Regions from separate parts of the Photobacterium kasasachensis genome, predicted to be linked through region 1. Evidence: predicted binding sites of a transcription regulator. Region 1 holds the regulator's gene; each other region holds the start of a gene.

The links. The regulator MetJ, encoded in region 1, represses methionine synthesis genes. The targets are predictions, from matches to a motif close to TTAGACNTNTANANGTCTAA.
Region 2: a site for MetJ is predicted at 1,686-1,705, ahead of metN (methionine ABC transporter ATP-binding protein MetN). Genes of this name have one in related genera too.
Region 3: a site for MetJ is predicted at 2,492-2,511, ahead of metH (methionine synthase). Genes of this name have one in related genera too.

The regions. Positions count from the first base shown of each region.
Region 1 is NZ_JAKJSH010000009.1:90,042-94,296, forward strand. It holds gene L4D19_RS13900 (bifunctional aspartate kinase/homoserine dehydrogenase II) at 1-1,114, opposite strand, end outside; gene L4D19_RS13905 (O-succinylhomoserine (thiol)-lyase) at 1,111-2,280, opposite strand; gene metJ (met regulon transcriptional regulator MetJ) at 2,464-2,781, shown strand; gene L4D19_RS13915 (malic enzyme-like NAD(P)-binding protein) at 2,876-4,126, opposite strand.
Region 2 is NZ_JAKJSH010000025.1:5,748-10,002, forward strand. It holds gene L4D19_RS25725 (ABC transporter permease subunit) at 1-836, opposite strand, end outside; gene gmhB (D-glycero-beta-D-manno-heptose 1,7-bisphosphate 7-phosphatase) at 1,042-1,596, opposite strand; gene metN (methionine ABC transporter ATP-binding protein MetN) at 1,888-2,922, shown strand; gene L4D19_RS25740 (methionine ABC transporter permease) at 2,912-3,598, shown strand; gene L4D19_RS25745 (MetQ/NlpA family lipoprotein) at 3,669-4,255, shown strand, end outside.
Region 3 is NZ_JAKJSH010000027.1:1,830-6,084, reverse strand. It holds gene metH (methionine synthase) at 1-2,439, opposite strand, end outside; gene L4D19_RS26515 (cation:proton antiporter) at 2,635-3,915, shown strand; gene metA (homoserine O-acetyltransferase MetA) at 3,985-4,255, opposite strand, start outside.

The DNA of each region.
Region 1 (4,255 bases):
CATTGTTGACGACCTCACCGGTATACGCGAGCAGAATACGTCCCTGATCGGCCTCGACACTCTGGGCCAATGGCAGTAGCTGGGCCCGCTGCAGGGTTCGCTCCAGCTCACCCAAAATAGGCTCAAAATCATGAGAGCGAGCCACGTCCAGCTCAATCAGACAGACATCATCGAGCGAGGTAATGATCTTGGCCCCGCGCCCCGATGCCAGTACCCGCTCTACCCGTGTCGATCCCGACTCGGGCTGGTGGCTACAGCGCAATGTGAGGTCAATCGAACTCTGGGCAACAGGCTGTAATGTCCGGCTGTGAAGCACCGGTGCCGCCAGCCTCGCAAGCTCGCTGGCCTCATCCAACCGCAGCAAAGGCAGCAGGCAGGCATCCCCGACCTTACGCGGATCGGCACTGTATACTCCGGCAACGTCACTCCAGATTGTGACTCTCGAAACTTCAGCCAACGCGCCAATGATGGTCGCCGAATAGTCCGAGCCATTGCGCCCCAGCAATACGGTTTCACCTTTCTGGTTACGGGCCATAAAGCCGGTGATCACGATACGGTGCTGACTATGCTGGGCCAGCTGCGCCTTAAGCAGCGGCCACGACTGGGCCCGATCCACTTCCGGCTGGGCCGAGCGCTCCGCCCGTAGAAACTCTCGCGAGTCAAGATGTCCGGATGACAAGCCATTTTGTACCAGCAAGGCGGACAGTAAACGTGCCGACCACAATTCACCATGCCCCAAAATTGCTGCGATCGCTGCTTCGTCGAGCTTTGACTCGCCCAACCGGGCCAGCTCGCTAAGTTCAAAATGTAGCTGAGTCTGCAATTCATCTGCCACCGAACCTGTTACTAGCTCGGTGATCAACTGCTGCTGGAAGGCACGTAGTTCTTGCAGGGCCTCGTGGGCCTGACGGCCATCCTTACCCAGCAGTTCGACCCAGGCAATCAGGCGGTTGGTTGTTTTTCCGGCGGCCGACACCACAATCAAATCATCACTGCCGGAGTGCTCTTGCAAAATCGTCACCACCCGACGATAACAATCAGGATCAGCAAGGCTACTGCCGCCGAACTTATGTAACTGCCGCAGGGCTGTCTGTCTGTTTACAGGCTGGCTCATTCAGTTACCTCCGCCGCTTGCTTGAAGGCCTGTTCCAAATCGGCAATCAGATCGCTTGGATCTTCAAGTCCCACCGACAAGCGTAGCAGCGACGGCTTGATCCCGGCTTCGACCTGCGCCTCGTCAGACATGGCACGGTGCGTCATGCTTGCCGGATGGGCAATCAGACTTTCCGTCCCTCCCAGCGATTCCGCCAGCGAAAAACACGTCAATGCAGAGACAAACACTTCAAGCTGACGGTAACTTCCTGCCAGCTCGAAACTGAGCATCGAGCCGAATCCTTTTTGCTGCTTGACGGCAATATCATGACCAGGGTGATCAGGCTGGCTCGGATGATAGATCTGGCCGACCAGCGGCTGGGTCTGCAGGTAGGCCAGCACTTGCGCACTGTTTTCCTCGTGCATTTTCATTCGTGGTGCCAGCGTACGTAATCCACGCAAGGTCAAATAAGCATCAAACGGCGCCCCGGTCGCCCCGATACAGTTGGCCCACCAGGCAATATTCTCGGCCTGCTCGGCCTCTTTGGAAATCAGCACCCCACCGACCACATCGGAATGACCGTTGATATATTTCGTGGTCGAGTGGACAACAAAGTCGGCACCCAGCGCGATAGGTTGCTGCAGGATAGGTGACAAGAAAGTGTTATCGACCGCCACCAACGCACCGACCTGCTTGCTTTGTTCACACAGTTCGGCGACATCCACCACCCGAAGCAGCGGGTTAGACGGGGTTTCTACCCAAACCAGCTTAGGCTTCCTGGCCAGTGCTGCCGCCAATACATCCGGATCGGACTGATCGATAAACTCAACCTTAAAGTCACCTTTACCGGCCCGGGTATTAAACAAGCGGTAGGTGCCGCCATAGCAGTCATGAGGGGCTATCACCAAATCATCCGGCCCCAGCAGGGCAGAAACCAGCAAATTGATCGCTGCCGTCCCGCAACTGGTGACCACGCCGCCAGCTCCGCCCTCGAGCTCAGACAAGGCATCTGCAAGCATATTTCGAGTCGGGTTGCCGGAACGTGAATAATCATATTGAGGAAGGTCACCCAGCTGTGGGAAGCTATAGGTAGAAGTCAGGTAAATTGGCGGAACGACAGCATTATGCTGCGTGTCTGATTCAATACCGGTACGTACGGCAACGGTGGCAAGCTTCTTGTCACTCATATTTACTTTCCTTGTCTGGGGCAAGCCCTGCATTCGAATAACTTTTAATCAACAACATTAACCACATTTATTTGGGACGTCAACACTTCTAGACGTCCATATGTCTTTGCTTATGGCAGTAAATCCCGCTAAAATTCACCCATATTAAATTTATTGAATCCAACATCGCTGAGAAGGTAGAAAATGGCAGAGTGGAATGGCGAATACATCAGCCCATATGCGGAGCACGGTAAGAAAAACGAACAAGTAAAGAAAATCACCGTTTCGATTCCATTAAAGGTACTCAAAATCCTGACTGACGAGCGCACCCGCCGCCAAGTCAACAACCTGCGTCACGCAACCAACAGTGAGCTGCTGTGCGAAGCCTTCCTGCATGCCTACACAGGCCAGCCGCTACCGACTGACGATGACATCCGTAAAGACCGCCCTGACGATCTGCCGGCAGAAGCCAAGGAGCTGATGGAAGAAATGGGCATCAAATACGAAGACATCAACGAATAATACTAGACTGGCACGTTTTATATAGACTGCCGTTTTCAGATAAAAAAAAACCAGCCCTAGGGCTGGTTTTTTAGTATTTCAACCAAACGGTGACTTACTCGCCCCCCATATAGCCCACAGGCATCTCAATCTGCGCAACACCAGAGTCAATGGCCGCCTGGGCTACCGCCTTGGCAACACGAGGAAGCAGGCGTGAATCCATCGGCTTAGGAATAATATAATCGGCACCGAATTCCAGCTTGTCAGCTCCCGCCGCTTTCACAACTTCGGCAGGCACTGGCTCTTTGGCCAGCTCACGAATGGCATGAACGGCTGCCAGCTTCATTTCGTCATTGATCACGCTAGCGCGTACATCCAGGGCACCACGGAAGATGAAAGGGAAGCAAATTACATTGTTCACCTGGTTCGGGTAATCGGAACGGCCTGTCCCCATCACCAAGTCATCACGCACGGCATGCGCCAGTTCAGGCTTGATCTCAGGATCCGGGTTCGAGCAGGCGAACACAACCGGCTTATCGGCCATCAGCTTAAGCGCTTCCGGCGTCAGCAAGTTAGGGCCAGATACGCCAACGAAAATATCGGCGCCTTCAATCACGTCTTCCAGCGTACGCTTATCGGTATTGTTGGCGAACAGCTGCTTGTATTCATTGATGTCGTCACGGCGGGTATGGATAACTCCCTTGCGATCCAGCATGTAGATTTTCTCGCGCTGGGCACCACACTTGATCAGTAGCTCCATACAGGCAACAGCGGCAGCACCGGCACCCAGGCAGACAATCACAGACTCGCTGATATTTTTGCCCTGGATCTCAAGGGCATTCAGCATACCCGCGGCGGTTACAATAGCCGTACCATGCTGATCATCGTGGAAGACCGGGATCGCACAACGCTCAATCAAGCGTTTCTCGATCTCAAAGCAGTCTGGTGCCTTGATGTCTTCCAGGTTGATACCGCCAAACGTATCGGCAATATTGGCGACCGTATCAACAAACTCATCGATGGTGCGGTGCTTAACTTCGATATCGATAGAATCCAGACCCGCAAAGCGTTTGAATAGCAATGACTTACCTTCCATCACCGGCTTAGATGCCAGTGGGCCAAGGTTACCCAGGCCTAGGATAGCGGTACCATTGGTAATCACGGCAACCATGTTGCCTTTACCCGTGTACTTGTAAACGTTTTCTGCGTTTTGAGCGATCTCTCGAACAGGCTCTGCAACACCCGGGCTATAAGCCAGGGCCAGATCTTCAACCGTATCTGCCGGCTTTGTTAGGGAAATAGCGGTTTTACCTGGAACAGGGTAAGCGTGGTAGTGCAGTGCTTGTTGACGAAAATCTTCAGACATAGTGGTCTTGATCCTGAATGAAAATGATGTTCAGTTCGGTATTGGGAGATAGATCATATTCTATAGCGATACAAAATCCTAGCGCAGCAACGCTGGTCGAGCCAATTAATCCCCACCGGAATACTCAGG
Region 2 (4,255 bases), on a different contig from region 1:
CCTGTCATAAAGAAAAGCAACGAGTTGCCAAAGTGGCTGGCGATCGGAATAAGGCTGTTACGAAGCGCATGGCGACGTACCGCCGTCCGGAAAGGCAGCCCCTTGGCGATGGCCGTACGGATATAGTCTGACGACAGGTTCTCCATCAGGTTGTTTTTCATCGTCATTGTCAGGGTGGCGAAGTCACCGATTAAGTAGCAAATCAGCGGCAGGATGGCATGCCAGAGAAGATCAGAGGCCTTTTCCGCAAACGTCTCGTAGTCCTCGAAATCATCGCCCACAAAGCCGCCCATCGGAAACCATTCCAGGTGATAACTGAAAAGGGTAATAAGCAGGACACCAACCACATAGCCCGGTAAGGCATAGCCAATAAAAATTAAAATAGAAGAGCCGGAATCAAAGGCCGAACCATGCTTCACCGCTTTGTAGTAACCCAGCGGGATGGAAATAAAATAGCTGATAAAAAACGTCATCCCGCCATAAAAGAGCGAGACAGGCAGTCTTTCGGCAATCATCTCGGTGACCGGCTCGTAATACCGGGTTGATTCGCCAAGATCCAATTGCACCAGCTTGCTGAGCCAATCCCAGTAGGCCTGATGAACCGGTTTATCCAAACCGTAAAAGGCATTCAGCTGGGCCAGTTGATCGTCCGACAACGCTGAGCTTCCACCCGCCGTGGTCATCGCCGAAGCGCCGTCGCCCTGAAATTGCATATTGGCCAGCATTCGCTCGACCGGCCCGCCCGGCACCAGACGGGTAATGGCAAAAATGAGGACGGTTATGCCAAGAAACGTCGGTATTACCAAGGCCATACGATGCAAGAAATACGACAGCATGTATCGACTAACTCCTTGTCTGACTGCGTGCGAGTAATGCTCCCTAATATTTAAAAGATAGCAGCAAGGAGAGATTTCAGCTTTTCAATCAACACAATGAGAGTAGACAGGCGGTCACCGGCAACATAAACGAGGCCATATTGCAGGCATTAAAAAAGGCCGCGACTGCGACCTTCCATTTAGGGAGACTATCAAAAGTTCGGCATTACCGAGCAGCCAGCCACGCCGGGACATCGGCCACACTGTCCAGTACCACGCTGGCCAGCGCTTCACCTTCTTCGGTCACAGGCTTACCGGAGCGAACCAGTATCTTGGTTCCCACCTCGGCAGCACCCGCGGCTTTCATGTCATCGGCTTTATCGCCAATCATGACCGAATTTGCCATATCGATTTTCAAGAAATCACGGGCAGAGATAAACATACCAGGTTTTGGCTTGCGACATTCACAGTCTTGCAGGTAATCACCCTTACCTTCTGTCGGGTGATGAGGGCAGTAATAGATACCGTCAAACTCCACACCGTTATCGACGAAGTTCCAGTCCATCCATTCGGTCAGAGTCAGGAATTCATCTTCGGTGTACATACCACGGGCAATACCGGCCTGGTTGGTCACCAGCACAAGCAGATATCCCATGTCTTTGAATTTCTTACATGCTTCGAATACACCTTCAACGTATTCAAAATCATCAACGGTATGAACATAACCATGATCGACATTAATCACGCCGTCACGATCGATAAAAACTGCTGGTTTGGCCAAAAGTCAGCCCTCTGTCTATATATATTAAGGCAAATTATCGCATGGCTACGGCTGGGATTCATCTGTTTATCTTATAGCCACAAAGCCATTTGGACGTCTAGACGTAAAAATATCTATTGACTTAGCCGTCTAGACACCCTAGCATCAACAACAGATGCGATTGATAAACACTTTTCGCACAAAACAATGACAAAGTAAATACAACAAATAGCATTACGATATACCAGTGTTTACAAGCTTTTAGCCTTGTAAAAATTGCCAAGGCAGCAGGTATTCGGTTTAGGAAGTTCGATGATAGAAATAAACAGAGTAAATAAAGTGTTCTATCAGGGGGAGAAGGAAATCAACGCGCTGCGTGATATCAATCTTACCATTGAGCAAGGCACCATCTTCGGCGTTATAGGGTCTTCCGGTGCAGGAAAAAGTACCCTGATCCGCTGTGTCAATCTGCTGGAAAAGCCAACTAACGGCCATGTTATCGTTGACGGTATCGATCTCACTCAGCTTTCCAATCAGGAACTGACACTGGCCCGCCGAAAAATCGGGATGATCTTCCAGCATTTCAACCTGCTTTCTTCCCGTACCGTTTTTGACAATATTGCTCTGCCGCTGGAACTTGCCGGTAGCACAAAAGCCGAGATCAAAGCCAAGGTCAACGAACTGCTGAAACTGGTTGGACTGGCGGATAAAAGCGAGTCTTACCCGTCAAACTTAAGTGGCGGCCAGAAACAGCGAGTGGCCATTGCCCGGGCACTGGCGTCCGACCCCAAGGTTCTGCTCTGCGATGAAGCAACCAGCGCCCTGGATCCGGCGACCACTCAATCTATTCTTGAACTGCTAAAAGAAATCAATCGCAAGCTTAATCTCACTATCTTGCTGATCACCCACGAAATGGACGTGGTTAAAAGCATCTGTGCCGAAGTGGCGATTATTGGTGACGGCGAGCTGGTTGAAAAAGGCCCGGTCGGCGAAATATTTGCCCATCCCAAAACAGAACTGGCGCGCAACTTCATCCGCTCGACACTGGATTTATCGATCCCCGAAGACTACAAGTCACGCCTGGTCGATACACGCATCGAAAACAGCTACCCGTTAGTACGCCTTGAGTTCACCGGCGCATCGGTTGACGCCCCGCTGATCAGCCAGGTTGCCCGTGAGTTCAATATTGATATCAGCATTCTAAGCTCAGATATGGACTATGCCGGCGGCGTGAAATTCGGCCTGATGCTGGCCGAGCTATTTGGAACAAAGCAGGCCGCAGAACAAGCCATTGCTTTCCTTCGTGATCACAAAGTTAATGTAGAGGTATTGGGATATGTTGCTTGAGTCTATTGCTAACTGGTGGCAAGCCAACGAACGCCTGACCTACCTGCTGATTGATGCTCTGGGCGAAACACTGGTAATGGTTTTTGCTTCCGGTCTGATTGGCTTTGTGATCGGCATTCCTGCCGGTGTTGCCCTCCATCTGACCAAAGATGGCGGCTTGCTGGAGAACAAGGCGCTGAACAAGCTCCTGGGAACAATCACCAATATTGGCCGCTCAATCCCGTTTATCATTCTGCTGGTTGCCATTATCCCGTTTACCCGTTTTGTCGTCGGCAGCTCTATCGGCACTGCAGCAGCTATTGTCCCGCTGACAGTTGGCGCAATACCTTTTATTGCCCGCTTGGTCGAAGGCGCACTGCTGGAAGTACCGACAGGGTTGGTTGAAGCTGCTCAGGCAATGGGCGCGACGCCACGCCAAATCATCAACAAAGTCCTGCTGCCGGAGGCGCTGCCGGGCATCATCAATGCCGTTACCATTACCCTGGTTACGCTAGTCAGCTACTCGGCAATGGCCGGTACCGTCGGCGGCGGTGGTCTGGGCGATGTCGGTATCCGTTACGGCTACCAGCGCTTCGATGGCACCGTCATGATGATCACCGTAGTGATGCTGGTGATCCTGGTACAAATCATTCAGTCGGCTGGCGACCATTTGGTCAAGCGCGTCGACCACCGCTAAACAGAAAAAAACATTAACTAATAATTACCATCTAGTATTACGGAAAACCCCCGCTTTAAGGAGAAGTTACATGGCGTTTAATCTTAAGAATCTTTTTGCCGTCGCTGGCCTGGCATCAGCACTTGTACTAACCGGTTGTGGAGAGAAAGAAACCGCAGTCGATAACAGCAAGATTAAAATTGGGGTTATGGCAGGTGCAGAAGCACAGGTAGCGGAAGTGGCGGCCAAAGAAGCCAAGGACAAATATGGCCTGGATGTCGAGCTAATCACGTTTACAGACTACATCTCACCGAATGCGGCACTGGAAGACGGCTCTATCGACATCAACGCCTTCCAGCACAAACCATACCTAGATCAGCAAGTCACCGATCAGGGATATAAGTTTGCCATTGCAGGCAACACCTTTGTTTACCCGATTGCCGCCTACTCAAGCAAAATCAAATCGATTGACGAGCTAAAAGACGGCGATCAGATTGCCGTACCAAACGATCCAACCAACCTTGGTCGTTCGCTGCTGCTGCTTGAGCAACAAGGCCTGCTGAAACTGAAAGAAGGTGCCGGCCTGACAGCAACGGTACTGGATATCATTGAAAGCCAGAAAAACCTGAAAATTGTCGAGCTGGAAGCCGCGCAGCTGCCTCGCTCTCTTGACGATGT
Region 3 (4,255 bases), on a different contig from region 1:
CTCATCCAACGACGGGGTAATAAGGCCGCTCAGACCGATGATATCGACATTTTCTTCCTTGGCGACTTTCAGGATCTTATCGCAAGGGACCATCACGCCAAGGTCGATAATTTCATAGTTATTACATTGCAAAACCACACCAACGATATTCTTGCCAATATCGTGCACATCCCCTTTCACGGTTGCCAGTAGGATTTTTCCGTTCGACGTTCCCGCCTGCTTTTCAGCATTAATGTACGGTTCAAGGTAGGCCACTGCCTGCTTCATAACTCGGGCCGACTTCACCACCTGCGGCAGGAACATCTTGCCTTCACCGAACAAGTCGCCAACGACATTCATACCAGCCATCAATGGGCCTTCAATCACTTCCAGCGGCTTGCTTGCATTTGCTCTGGCTTCTTCCGTATCCTCAACAATAAACTCGGTAATACCTTTGACCAGCGCATGCTCCAGTCGCTTCTCGACATCCCAGCCACGCCATTCCTGCGCACTACGGTCATCCTCTACCGTTCCGCTATCACGGTATTTGTCCGCAATATCCAGCAATCGTTCGGTACTATCATCACGACGGTTAAGCACAACATCTTCAACAGCCTCTCGAAGCTCATCCGGCAGATCATCATAGATAGCCAACTGACCGGCGTTGACGATCCCCATATCCATACCGTTCTTGAAACAGTGATACAAGAAAACGGCATGAATGGCCTCCCTCACCGGGTTATTGCCCCGGAACGAGAAAGAGACGTTGGAAACCCCGCCAGAGACCATTGCATGTGGTAACGTCCGCTTGATATCACCCACAGCTTCAATGAAATCCACCGCGTAGTTGTTATGCTCATCAATACCCGTCGCCACGGCGAAAATGTTCGGGTCGAAAATAATATCTTCTGGCGGGAAGCCCACCTCATCGACCAAGACCCGGTAGGCATTAGTACAGATTTCAATTTTCCGCTCGCGCGTATCAGCCTGACCAACCTCATCAAAGGCCATGACGATAACAGCTGCGCCATAACGACGGATCAGCTTGGCCTGGCTAACAAACTTGTCTTTCCCTTCCTTAAGCGAAATGGAGTTAACGATGGCTTTACCCTGAACACACTTCAAGCCAGCCTCAATCACTTCCCACTTGGAAGAATCGACCATGATCGGTACTTTCGAGATCTCGGGCTCAGTAGCACACAGGTTGAGGAAACGGACCATAGCCGCTTCCGCATCCAGCATCCCCTCATCCATGTTGATATCGATGATCTGTGCTCCAGCCTCTACCTGCTGACGGGCCACTTCCAGCGCTTCATCATAGAGCTCTTCTTTAATGAGCCGCTTAAAACGGGCTGAACCGGTTACGTTGGTCCGCTCACCGACGTTAATAAACAAGCTATCGGCTTCTATCGTCAACGGTTCTAGACCCGACAGACGGCATGCCACAGGAATATCCGGAAGTTGGCGAGGGGTTACATCTCGCGTCACCTCAGCCATCTGTCGGATATGCTCGGGAGTGGTACCACAGCAGCCGCCGACGAGATTCAAAAAGCCACTCTGAGCCCACTCTTTAATGTGCTCTGCCATCTCTTCCGGGCTCAGGTCATATTCACCAAAAGCATTGGGCAAACCAGCATTCGGGTGTGCAGAGACGGCACACTCAGAAATACGGGATAATTCTTCAACATACTGACGGAGCTCATCTGGTCCCAGAGCACAGTTCAAACCAAAGGAAATCGGCTTAACATGACGAAGCGAGTTATAGAATGCCTCGGTCGTCTGACCGGAGAGTGTCCGTCCGGATGCATCGGTGATCGTGCCCGAGATCATTACGGGCAATTCGAAGCCAAGTTCTTCAAAAACACTCTCGACAGCAAATGAACAGGCTTTGGCATTCAGGGTATCAAAGATCGTTTCGATCAGAATTAAATCAGAGCCGCCTTCAATCAACGCTCGGGTAGACTCTGAATAGGCCTCGACCAATTGATCAAAAGTGACATTTCGAAAACCGGGATCGTTAACATCCGGCGATATAGAACATGTGCGGTTGGTCGGACCCAGGACACCGGCAACAAAACGCGGCTTATCCGGTGTTTTTGCTGTCCACTCATCTGCGGCCTGACGGGCAAGGCGTGCAGCCTCAAGGTTGATCTCTGCGCTCAGGCTTTCCATGTCATAGTCAGCCATCGCAATGGTAGTTGCGTTAAAGGTGTTGGTTTCCAGAATATCTGCACCGGCCTCTAAATAAGACAAGTGGATATCTTTGATCAACTGGGGCTGTGTCAGTACCAAAAGGTCGTTATTGCCTTTGAGATCTGAGTGCCAGTCAGCAAACCGCTCACCACGATAATCCGCTTCTTCCAGCTTGTAGCCCTGAATCATGGTACCCATACCACCATCAATGATCAGGATCTGCTGCTCTAGTCGCTTCTGTATTAATTCCTTGCCCTTTAACACCACACTACTTCCCTTATCTATTTTTACAGCTGAATAACATCCTACCACAGTCCATATGGAAATCTAGACGTCTAAACTTGTTTTCTCTATCAAAACAAAACCAGAATCTAGGAAAGTTTTCTATAGCTATCGCTGCGTGATGGATTTATATTTTGTCACAATTTCATACTTTACTTTTAACCATATTGAGGTTGACGCATGTCGGTCTATAGCACCCTCTGCTTTCTTGCTGCTGCTGCAATGATCATTGCATTTATCAACAGCAAAATAGGAAAAATGCAAACCACTATCGCCATTACTGCCGGGGCATTGGTATTGTCACTGGGTATCGTTATCGCAGGACAGAACGGCTGGTTTCATCTAGAAGATATTGCCGCCGAGCAGCTTGGCGAAATTAACTTCGAGAGTTTTCTGCTAAAAGGGATCCTGGGCTTTTTGCTTTTTGCCGGTGGACTAGGGATTAAACTGCCCAACCTCGAAGATCAAAAATGGGAAATCACAGTACTTGCACTGGCGGCAACCCTGTTTTCAACCTTCTTCATTGGTTTTTCTCTCTGGGGGCTCTGTCAGTTTCTCGGCATTCAGTTTGATCTTATCTACTGCCTGATATTTGGCTCACTCATATCGCCTACCGATCCAATCGCAGTGTTAGCTATTGTGAAAAAGCTCGATGCACCGAGACGCATCTCAACACAAATTGAAGGTGAATCCCTTTTCAATGATGGTTTTGGCCTCGTTATTTTCGTTACCTTGTTCACCATTGCTTTCGGCAATGAAACGCCAACCGTGCTTGGTGTAGGTCAGCTATTTGTACAGGAGGCTATTGGAGGAATCGTCTATGGCTTTTTACTTGGCTTACTCTTCCATTACCTCATCAGCGCCACCGATGATCACTCGATGGAGCTCCTCCTGACTTTAGGTATTCCCACTGCCGGTTATGTATTTGCCGATGTTATTCATGTCTCTGGGCCACTGGCGATGGTCGTTTCCGGCATCATGATCGGCAACTGGACTCGCTATATTGGTTTTTCCAAAGAGAGTGAGGATCATCTCGACCACTTCTGGGAACTGGTCGATGAGTTCCTCAATGGCGTTCTGTTCCTGCTGATCGGTATGAGCATGCTGCAGTTCAGTTTCCATCAGGAAGACTGGGTATTGATGGTTGTCGCTGTTCCACTGGTACTGCTCAGCCGTTATCTAAGTATCAAATTTTCGTATATGGGTTTCGAGCGCTACCGGCAATACAATCCACTCTCGGTGAAAATACTGACCTGGGGCGGATTACGTGGCGGCCTTGCTCTGGCGATGGCAATGGCTATCCCGGCAGGGATTATTGTTATCCCGGAGAAGAACATTGATGTCAGGGAAATCATTTTGGTGATGACTTATGCCGTCGTTGTATTTTCGATTCTCATTCAAGGCTCAACTATTACTCCACTGATCCACAAAGCCAAGCAATGGGAAACTAATAATCAGTAATCTTCTATAAACGGTTGCCGTAAGCCTTTAGTCAAAAGACCTGCTGTTGCAGGTCTTTTCATTTCTAGGTTAATCATCCTTGGTAAAGTTGGCTTCCGAGAAATGCTCGAGATCATAAGGCGTCTGCTGGTAGACACAGTAGTTAAGCCAATTAGAAAACAATAGATGGCCATGACTGCGCCAACTGGCAACCGGAGGGTTGTCAGGGTTATCATCGGGATAATAATTGACAGGTATCGCGGGCTCCATCCCCTCAGCCAGGTCACGTACATACTCATTATGCAACGTTGATACATCATATTCCGGATGACCCGTCACGAAGACATTACGCTTATCTTTG